One region of the Cytobacillus sp. Hz8 genome, then DNA from elsewhere that is predicted to be linked to it. Evidence: riboswitches for the same ligand, from Rfam matches in the RefSeq annotation. Region 1 holds a riboswitch; each other region holds the start of a gene.

Region 1 (3,248 bases):
ATTTATTCGTGAAAAATGATAATCACTGGCGATTCTTTAATAATGTACATAATCCTTTCCAGTTGTTCGCATTATTTTATCCTTATCCGCGAACAAATGCGATTTAACCGCTATTCTCTTAATGATTTCAATATCTTTCATTAGATCATGATATATTTTGCATGTATTCTCAAAATCTATGTAAAATCCCAAAAATCTTCTAAACTATTCAAAAAAAACTCCACCAACTAACACCATTCAAAAATCACTACCCAGTATCTTGGCTAAATTTCCATCCCCACGTCAGCAAAGGTCGCCATGTTTTTCATCATGCTGCATGCCGCCTCTACGATTGGGAATGCTAGAGCTGCACCTGATCCTTCCCCTAGGCACATATTCATATAGAGCATCGGTTCAATTCCCAGTAATTCACTCGCTCTTTTCCCACCTGGCTCCGCGGAGGCATGAGAGGAAATAAGATAATGTTTCACTTTTGGCTCAATGGTCACAGCAATTAATGCCGCTACTGTTGATATATACCCATCAACAATGACTGGTACTCTTGCTGCCGCAGCTCCAAGCATAACGCCGGCCATTCCGCCAATTTCCAATCCTCCCACTTTAGCTAAAACATCAATTCCATCCTTTGCGTTAGGTTGGTTTATTTTAATCGCCTTTTTAATGACATTTGCTTTATGCTCTTTTCCACCTGTCCCAAGACCGGCTCCCCTTCCTGTTACCTCCAAAGCATCAATATTTCCGAGTACCGAAAGAATAGCTGTACTTGGTGTTGTATTGCCAATCCCCATTTCTCCAGTTGCTAAAATATGGGCTCCCTGATTAATTTCCCTATTCGCCAATTCAATACCAATTTCAATTGCTTTAATGGCTTCTTCCCGACTCATTGCAGGACCTTTTGCCATATTGTCTGTCCCATATTTCACTTTTTTAATCAGAACACCAGCATCACTTGGTAAATCCACCTTAATGCCAATATCTACTGGGACAATTTTTGCACCAAAGGCATGACCAATCGTGCATACACCAGTTAGGCCCTTGGCAAAAAGAAGAGTCTGTGCAAATGTGACCTCTTGAGGATTACTCGTCACCCCTTCTTCATATACACCATGATCACCAGCCATGACGATCACTACTTTATTATCCATAACCGGATATAGTTTTCCCGTAATACCCGCTAACTGAATGGCTATATCCTCTAATTTTCCCAAACTTTTTGGCGGCTTAATCAGACTATCCACCCGCGTCTTTGCCACTGTCATGATTTCCTCATTCAACCCTTCAATACAACGAATCGTGTCCTTCAATAATTCCATTTGATCCACTCCCTTTAAAATTCAAAAAGAAAAGCCTACAGTTTATTTCAGACAGGCACATGAAATAAACCGCAGACTTTTCCATCATCTACAATAATAAAGCTAATAGGCAGGTCTCCTGGCTCTGGTTCATTGTTCCATCATCCCTTCCCGGATTTCACCAGTGGCATCTATAATGAAACTCCCCATTACAGTGGCGGGACCGCTGAAGACTCTCACTTCATTCCCTATTCTCCCAAAAAAATTGGGCACCTACTGCTTTTATTCACATTTTAATAGTTTTATCGTACAGCAAATACAATTTTTAGGCAATGAGGTTTTTCTAATAGATTTACAAATGAAGAATATCCTAAATTGCAGGAAATCTACTGCAGACTGCAACACGGATTATTAAAATGTCAAAAAATTCCTATTTTCAAAACAATTCATCTTGAAAGTCAATCGAAAGCTCAAAAATTAAGTGCTAAGGAGGAGGGATTGCTACAAAGCAGATCCTGCTCACGGTGAAGGAGTAGCAAAGGGCCCTTAAGATCCCACTCGATGAAATAGAAGCTGCAAGCAGTAAAGAATAAGGCCTTAAAGATTCCCTTGGCTACAAAGTTCCATAAAAAAAAGGTCAGTTCCCGCTGCCACAAAACGGGACTGACCTTTTCCTATCCATTTATTCTTTTGTTAAAATCGCCATAAACTCTTCTCCGGTAATAGTCTCTTTCTCAAGTAAATATTTTGCTAATTCATGGAGCTTATCTTTATTTTCCCCCAAAATTTGAATCGCCTTTTGATGGCATGTTTTTATAATTGTTAGAATTTCTGTATCAATTTTAGCAGCCGTTTCTGATGAAACTAAAAGGGATGCATCCTCCCCTAAATATGGATTATTTACTGTTTCAAGTGCCATCATATCAAATTCCTGACTCATACCAAATCGGGTCACCATGCTTCGGGCAATCTTTGTTGCTTGCTCAATATCATTGGACGCACCTGAGGTTACGGATTGGAAAATGATTTCCTCAGCAGCGCGTCCTCCCATAAATGTTGTGATTTTATCTAATGCCTGCTCCTTCGTCATCAGTACTTGTTCGCCTTGCTCCACCTGCATCGTATATCCTAAAGATCCTGATGTTCTTGGAATGATCGTAATTTTATGCACAGGAGCCGAATGACTTTGCTTTGCCGCAACTAAAGCATGTCCAATTTCATGATAGGCAATTTTTAGCTTATCCTTCATTGGAATAACTGCATTCTTTCTTTGATATCCTGCGATAACCACTTCTACTGATTCCTCAATATCATTATGACTAATCTGTTGATGGCCAAGTCTAACTGCCCGAAGAGCCCCTTCATTGATAATATTGGCTAAATCGGCACCACTTGCCCCAGGAGTCGTCTGGGCTATCGCATGTAAATTAACATCATCGCCAAGCTTTACATTTTTAGCATGAACTGCTAAAATTGCCTCCCGTCCTAATAAATCAGGAAGCTCCACTGGGATTCTGCGGTCAAATCTTCCTGGTCTCAACAAAGCTTTATCCAGTGTTTCCGGCCTATTGGTTGCAGCAAGAATCACTACACTTTTATCGGCATCAAAGCCATCCATTTCAGAAAGAAGCTGGTTTAATGTTTGCTCTCTTTCATCATTTCCACCCATGACGCCAGAATTTCTGCTTTTTCCAATCGCATCAATTTCATCAATAAAGACAATACACGGGGCTTTTTCCTGGGCTTGCTTAAATAAATCTCTTACTCTAGCAGCCCCCATCCCGACAAACATCTCAACAAACTCTGAACCGGAGATTGAAAAGAATGGAACCTTAGATTCCCCTGCTACTGCTTTTGCTAGCAAGGTCTTCCCTGTTCCTGGAGGTCCAACAAGCAGAACCCCTTTTGGAATTTTCGCGCCTACTGCCTTATATTTATCAGAGTTATGAAGGTAAT
Region 2 (3,248 bases), on a different contig from region 1:
CGTAAAAATCTTCTAGTCCAAGCGGAGTTCCGTTTTCATCCTTCCACCCCATGATTTGTTTAACTTGATGAGGACAAAAAGTGTGCCACTCCCCGATGCTTTTCCCAGACTCATCTACTTCCTCAAGCTTTTCCATAAATAAATCAGGGATGGCAACCCCGGTGAAAATATCATGAGCTTTTCTTCGCTCATCCCCATTATTTGTCTTTAAATCAAGGAAACCGTTCATAATGTCTTTATGGAATACATCAAGATAAACAGCAATCGCACCTTGGCGTTGTCCAAGCTGATCCACACTAACGGCTGTATCATTGATCAAACGAATCCAAGGAACTACACCGGAAGAATTCCCTTTGAATTTTTTAATATCAGAGCCAAGGGCCCGAACCTTTCCGTAATAAAGGCCAACACCACCGCCATCTTTACTCAATCTAGCTGTATCCCACAAATTTAAATAGATGCCGTCTAATGAGTCATCTACCATATCTATATAGCAAGACGAAAGCTGGCCAAAACTTTTCCCTGCATTTGCAAGTGTTGGTGTCGCAACAGTCATATATAAGAGACTTAAAGCCCAATATGCTTCTTTTACAAGCCCAACACGTTTATGTGCGTCCTCATCCTTCATCAAATGCATGGCAATAATCATAAATCGTTCCTGAGGAAGCTCAAAAAGATTTCGCTCATAATCCCTAGCCAGATAACGATCAGCTAATAAGAATAATCCTATGTAGTTAAAAAGATAATCTCGCTCTGGATCAATGCTGAGAGCAAACTCATCGATTTCCTCTTTGGAATATGTATTTAATAGATCTTGAGAATAAATCCCTATGTCAGTTAATGTTTGAATCAACGAATAGAGCTCTCCATATTTTTTTAAATGATCATATTTCCTATTTTTCGCTGCCTCTTTATATAACTCATTTAAATAAAAGCGAGCAGCTAGAAAGGTCCAATTCGGTTGATCCATTGAAATCTTATTTAATGCATAATGAATAACACGCTCATTTATTTCGATCTCTCTATCATGTAGTGGAGCTATCTCCTCCATAAGTTCTGTTACATCTACTTGATATTTCTCAGCAAATTCTTGAATCGTATCAAAAGCATTTGATAAACCCGTTTGTACCGATGTACTCATTATGATTTCCCCCTATAATTGATAGTGATTACTGCTATTTTCCCCATAAAAAAAACCGCCCATTATGAGCGGATGAAACGATAACATCAAAAAGAATAATAAGACTTAATAGGAATAGCAGTCCTCTTCTTTCAGCCACCGTTTCTTCCTCTCACTCCCCGAAGAAGTTGAAACAAACTAGATAAGACAGGTCTCCTGACTTATGCTTCATCCTACTTTAAATCCTTCCCGCATAAGCACCTAAAATTAAGCAGTCTTATGCAGTGGTTCATTTAGTTCGTCAGCATTACAGTTGCGGGGGCAGTCTCGGCTTCCAACCGAATTCCCTATTAAGCGAAAATCGCATCTTATCGCAAGGCTAATACTATATGTAGTTGTAAAATCTTATAAGCGATTCAATATATGGTATTCAATATATTTAATAGTATATGATTCAAGGATATTTTACAAGTAAAAAACTAGCAAAACTTCTTTTCACTTAGGTTTACATTTTCATATTATAGTAGCCATTATTTTTGATTCCGCCCTTTTTCCTAATCAGAAAATTTCTAACCGAAAAAAAGAGCTGGACATAAAATCCAGCTCATAGAACATATCATTCAAACATTTAAATCCCGTTTCTGATAAAAGAAATAAGATAAAGTAGAAAAAACGGCAACCATTACAAGTGAAAGAATCACAACAATGAAGTTCAAGCCATCTCCATTGACTATATCCTCATAACTAAAGTATTTAAACGGGGAAAAAACATTTAAGAACTCAAGATTTTCAGCCAAATCTGTTATTTTCGCAATAATAAATCCACCAAAAAGGATAAAGGTTGCCCAGGATCCGGCTGTTTTTGGCTTTTTCAAAATAGCTGAGAACAGGGATCCTAGCGAAACAAAGATCAACTGAACGATGAACAAGCTTAATAGAAAGACAATAATTTCACTTGTTATATCTTTTCCCTTATTGAAAGCCCCCACAAAAATAATAGAGGATATTAGCGTTACAACGTTAATGACTATGATATTAGCCAGCGCCGCTAAAAACTTAGAGGTCATAATGGACGACCGTGATACTGGCTTAACCATCAGGAATTCCGTTGTCTTATCGCGCTCTTCCTTTGCAAGAATATGACTTCCTAGCAGTACTGCATGAACGGCAACTGTCACCTCAATATATGGAAAGAGAAAAGCAAAAAAGCCACTCATCTTTGAGACATTAAATGTTCCCATTCCTAACAAAGCCCTCATTGAATGCGGCAATTTCGCTAAAGCTTCGCTTGCTGCCCCACCGGATGAATAGGTGGTATACTTACTCATCCCGCTAAGAACAAACAAAACCATACATATACTCCAGATAATCAAGGATTTCCGGTTCGCTTTCATTTCCCTTATAAAAATATTCATCATCAGTCCTCCTTTTCATCTATTTCACGGCTCATTAGTTCACCGTGTGGATATCCTTCTTGATATAGATCCAATAGGTTGCCGTAATCGCCACAAGGATTATAACAGCACTGGCCACAAGATAAGGAACATCATAACCTATATTTTGGATAATATAAGCCGTTTCAAAATAACTAAAAGGAGAAACAAAACGTACTACTTCGTCATTTTTTCCGGTCGCAAGCAGAGCACTAATCATATAAAATCCCAAAACCACTCCAAGCGAAATGGGAAGTACAGACTTAAGTTTGTTAAAAAACACGGAAATAACCAACCCAACAGCAAAGAAAATCAGTTGTAAAAAGAGCATAGATAAATTGATTAGGAAAAATGCCTTTTCATTATAACTCCCCGTATCGATCAGGTTGACCATCACCATCAATGCTCCATAAAATACGATGTCTGTTACTAAAATCATCGTTAAAGAAGCCAAAACTTTAGCACTGACAATCGCAGATCGAGCAACAGGTTTGACTAAGAGAAAATCAGCCGTCCTCTCTCGAGTTTCTTTTGACAATGCGGAAACACCAAAATTCATCCCTTGAATAGCCCCACAGAGTGAAATAAAAGAAAAAAGCATAGAATAAAACCCCAGAATAGAAGAAAAATACTCAAGATGCACATTAAGCATCGCCCTTATTGAAGCAGGGTAATTACCTAATAATTCCTTAAAA
Region 3 (3,248 bases), on a different contig from region 1:
AAAATGGGCTTATTCAAATAACCCCCTGTTAATCCTTCCGCGGTTAACATCATGATCCCCTGCCTTCCGTCCTTCTTTTGATTAAAATAAGTGCAAATACCGGCGCACCGATTAATGCCGTGATTACGCCAATAGGTAATTCAGTTGGTGAAATAATAGTCCTCGCCACCAAGTCAGCTAAAATCAAAAATCCACTACCGGTTAAAATGGATAGAGGGAGCAAATGCTTATGATCCGATCCCCATAATAGCCTCGTCAAATGTGGAATGACCAAGCCGACAAAACCAATCGTCCCTGAGACAGCCACAGCAGCTCCTGTTAAAATCGAACCCGCAATTAAGATCAGCATCTTTCTCTTAGCCACATTCACGCCTAAATGTTGTGCCCGCTCTTCACCAAAAGTCATGGCATTCAATTCTCTCGCATTTAGGATAAGAAGAAGAGAGCCAAGCAGAAAAAATGGAAGCATCAAATGAATATAAGACCAGCCTCGCATCGAAACACTTCCTAATAACCAGCCAATAATTTGTCTTAGTTCATCCCCTGTTAACGCAATCATTAAAGAAATCACTGCACCTAAAAAAGAGCTGAAAATAATTCCTGTTAAAATAATGGTCTCTACCCTCATGGAATGCTCAATTTTTCGAGCAAATAACAGCACCAGGAAAATGGTTAATATCGAAAAAAGAATACTCATTACCGGAAGTGTAAACTCCCCAACAAATGGGATGGAAACCTGAAAAAATAAGGTTAACACTGCCCCGACAGATGCCCCTGAGGAAACTCCAAGTGTATACGGATCTGCTAACGGATTCCTCAATAAGCCCTGAAAGGCAGCTCCCGCAATAGCGAGAGCTGCTCCTACAAGACCAGCCAAAATAACTCTTGGCAATCGGATATTTAATACAATATTAGCATTCATCGAATCCACATCTGTAGTTGAAAGATGGAAAATTTTTGTCCCTAAAATTTGGGCGATATCAGAAATCGGGACAGAAACCGTCCCGATTGATATCGCTAATAAACTTGAAAAAACTAGAAATATCCCTGCAAAAAGATAAGCTAGCAGCTTGTTATTTAAAGTTTTCTGGATAAATGGCCTTTGCAAGTTCCTCTACCCCTTCAGCAAGTCTTGGACCGGAACGAGTGACAATGTCAGGGTTCACATCAAAGATTTGTTTATTTTTGACCGCCTTAACATCTTGCCAGCCTTTTCTCTTCATGATTTTATCCACTGCGTTCTTTTCATAACTTCCATACGTGGAAATGATCACATCTGGATTCTTTTTAATAATCGCTTCTTGGTCGACTTTGACCCATCCTTCTAAATCTCCAGCCACATTATCCGCATTGATCATGGTCAGCATTTCATTCATAAATGTATTTTTCCCCGTTGTAAAATTATCCGGAGCTGGCGATACTTCTATGTAAACCGATTTCTTTTCTTTAATTGCTGCAGCTTTTTCCTTAATTTCTGCAATCTTGTCCTTCATTGATTGGATAACTTCATTTGCCTTATCCACCTCACCAGTTGCCTTCCCAATCATATCAATGGATTGATACACTTGTGCAAAGTTTTGGGCGTCGTTCACCACAAGAACTGAAATTCCTGCATCTCTTAATTGCTGTAAGCCTTCCGTTGAATTATGGGCACTTGATGCATGGGCTAAAACCAAATCAGGCTTTAAAGATATGATTTTTTCAATGTTAAGCTCCATGCCTCCGACTTTATCAATTTTCGCCACTTCTTCTGGATACGTATCATTATCAGAAACACCGACCATTTTATCTCCTAAACCTAGTTTAAACGCAACTTCCGTATTACTTGGCATTAATGAGACAATTCTTTCTGGTTTCTTGTCAATCTTTACCTCTTTATTAACAGCATCTTTAATCGTTACCGGAAAAAGGGCTTCTGCCTTTTGTTCAGTCTTGTTTGAATTGCTGCTCTTCTCTGTCTTTGAGTCCGCATTGCAACCTGTCAATACACCTATTAACAAAATAAGTGCGAATAAATAAGAATACCATTTTTTCATGCTAAATCCCCCATTTTTAACAACCTTTATAAAACAAAAAAACATCTCCTAGTCTATAGAGATGTTGGTGTAAGCTGTTTGGCTAAATCATGTTGATAAGCCCGCCGCACACCCCCTATCCTCGTAGGTTATTTGGTGTAGGAATTAGGCAGGTTTCCTGGCTTATGGTCATCGCTCTAACTGCGCCTTCCCATACAAACAATTGCACAGTGGCTAGATACAGCTAAGCTCCCATTTACAGTGGCGGGACCGCGTTGGATTTTCACCAACTTCCCTTTTAAGTTTTCAAAAGCGAAAACACCGTATTCCTCATCTATTCATTTTTCACTAAAACAAATTATACAACATTATCATGATTATTCTACAAATTTTTTCACAATTCTTTTTTAAAGTTAAAAAAAGCCTGACGATTGCCAAGCCTATTCGACCTAATTTGATAGATAATTCCATTCTCTTGTTTTTTTATCATAAACTAGCTTTCCATCCGGATATCCTTTTTTTACTCTTTCATATTCATCATACATATCATCCATATTGAGGAAATCTCCAATTACATAGATGGGCAATTCGATACGTAATCGGTTTTGCTTAGCATCCTTTATGGAGAAAAGCAATCCTTCCTTCATCATCCCTTTTAAGGATAAAATAACTTCTTTATGAACAGATGCATAAGACCTTTTTTTCTTAATCCCCAAAAGATTCTTTTCCAATTTAATACGACTGAGTTTTTCCGATATCACATCACTTAGCAAACGGTAAAAATCATTGATATGGCGGTAATAAACTTTATTCCACCACCCGTCATCATGGGCAAGATAAACAAAGCGATTTCTTAAATAATTATAAAAAGGGGGCTTTAAATGCTCTTTAATATGACCCAGATATAAGAGCTCAGCTAACTCATGCCCAGGTAATTCATTTAAACCTTCTATTTCTTCAAAATCAATCCAGCAAAAATCCCCATAGCTATATACATCATCCTGAATCAACTTCTTCAGTCTCATTTGTGGAACATACTCTAAAAGGGTATGCATATTTAAATCCCCATCATCAAAGCCATGCTTTAACAATAAGATATTGTTTATTAAATCCAAATGAGTGGAAACAAACTCCTTGAACTCCACCCCATAAGACAAAACGTAATGTTCATTTTCATTTAAATGAACATAAACCAAATCACGAATGTCATTTTTCAATGGAATTACCCCCAAA

What was found. A riboswitch is a leader RNA that binds a small molecule or an ion and turns the genes downstream of it on or off. The one in region 1 is predicted to bind cobalamin.
Region 2: linked by a shared signal. The riboswitch ahead of ACE38V_RS10615 (ribonucleoside-diphosphate reductase subunit alpha) and the one ahead of cobT (nicotinate-nucleotide--dimethylbenzimidazole phosphoribosyltransferase) in region 1 are both predicted to bind cobalamin.
Region 3: linked by a shared signal. The riboswitch ahead of ACE38V_RS11105 (ABC transporter substrate-binding protein) and the one ahead of cobT (nicotinate-nucleotide--dimethylbenzimidazole phosphoribosyltransferase) in region 1 are both predicted to bind cobalamin.

Annotation. Positions count from the first base shown of each region.
Region 1 covers NZ_JBHKFI010000014.1:53,768-57,015, reverse strand. The annotation lists gene cobT (nicotinate-nucleotide--dimethylbenzimidazole phosphoribosyltransferase) at 264-1,313, opposite strand; cobalamin riboswitch at 1,405-1,584, opposite strand; gene ftsH (ATP-dependent zinc metalloprotease FtsH) at 1,975-3,248, opposite strand, start outside.
Region 2 covers NZ_JBHKFI010000007.1:60,790-64,037, reverse strand. The annotation lists gene ACE38V_RS10615 (ribonucleoside-diphosphate reductase subunit alpha) at 1-1,141, opposite strand, end outside; cobalamin riboswitch at 1,310-1,506, opposite strand; gene ACE38V_RS10610 (ABC transporter permease subunit) at 1,741-2,535, opposite strand; gene ACE38V_RS10605 (ABC transporter permease subunit) at 2,570-3,248, opposite strand, start outside.
Region 3 covers NZ_JBHKFI010000007.1:163,616-166,863, reverse strand. The annotation lists gene ACE38V_RS11115 (adenosylcobinamide amidohydrolase) at 1-50, opposite strand, end outside; gene ACE38V_RS11110 (FecCD family ABC transporter permease) at 50-1,108, opposite strand; gene ACE38V_RS11105 (ABC transporter substrate-binding protein) at 1,074-2,036, opposite strand; cobalamin riboswitch at 2,167-2,356, opposite strand; gene ACE38V_RS11100 (hypothetical protein) at 2,465-3,232, opposite strand.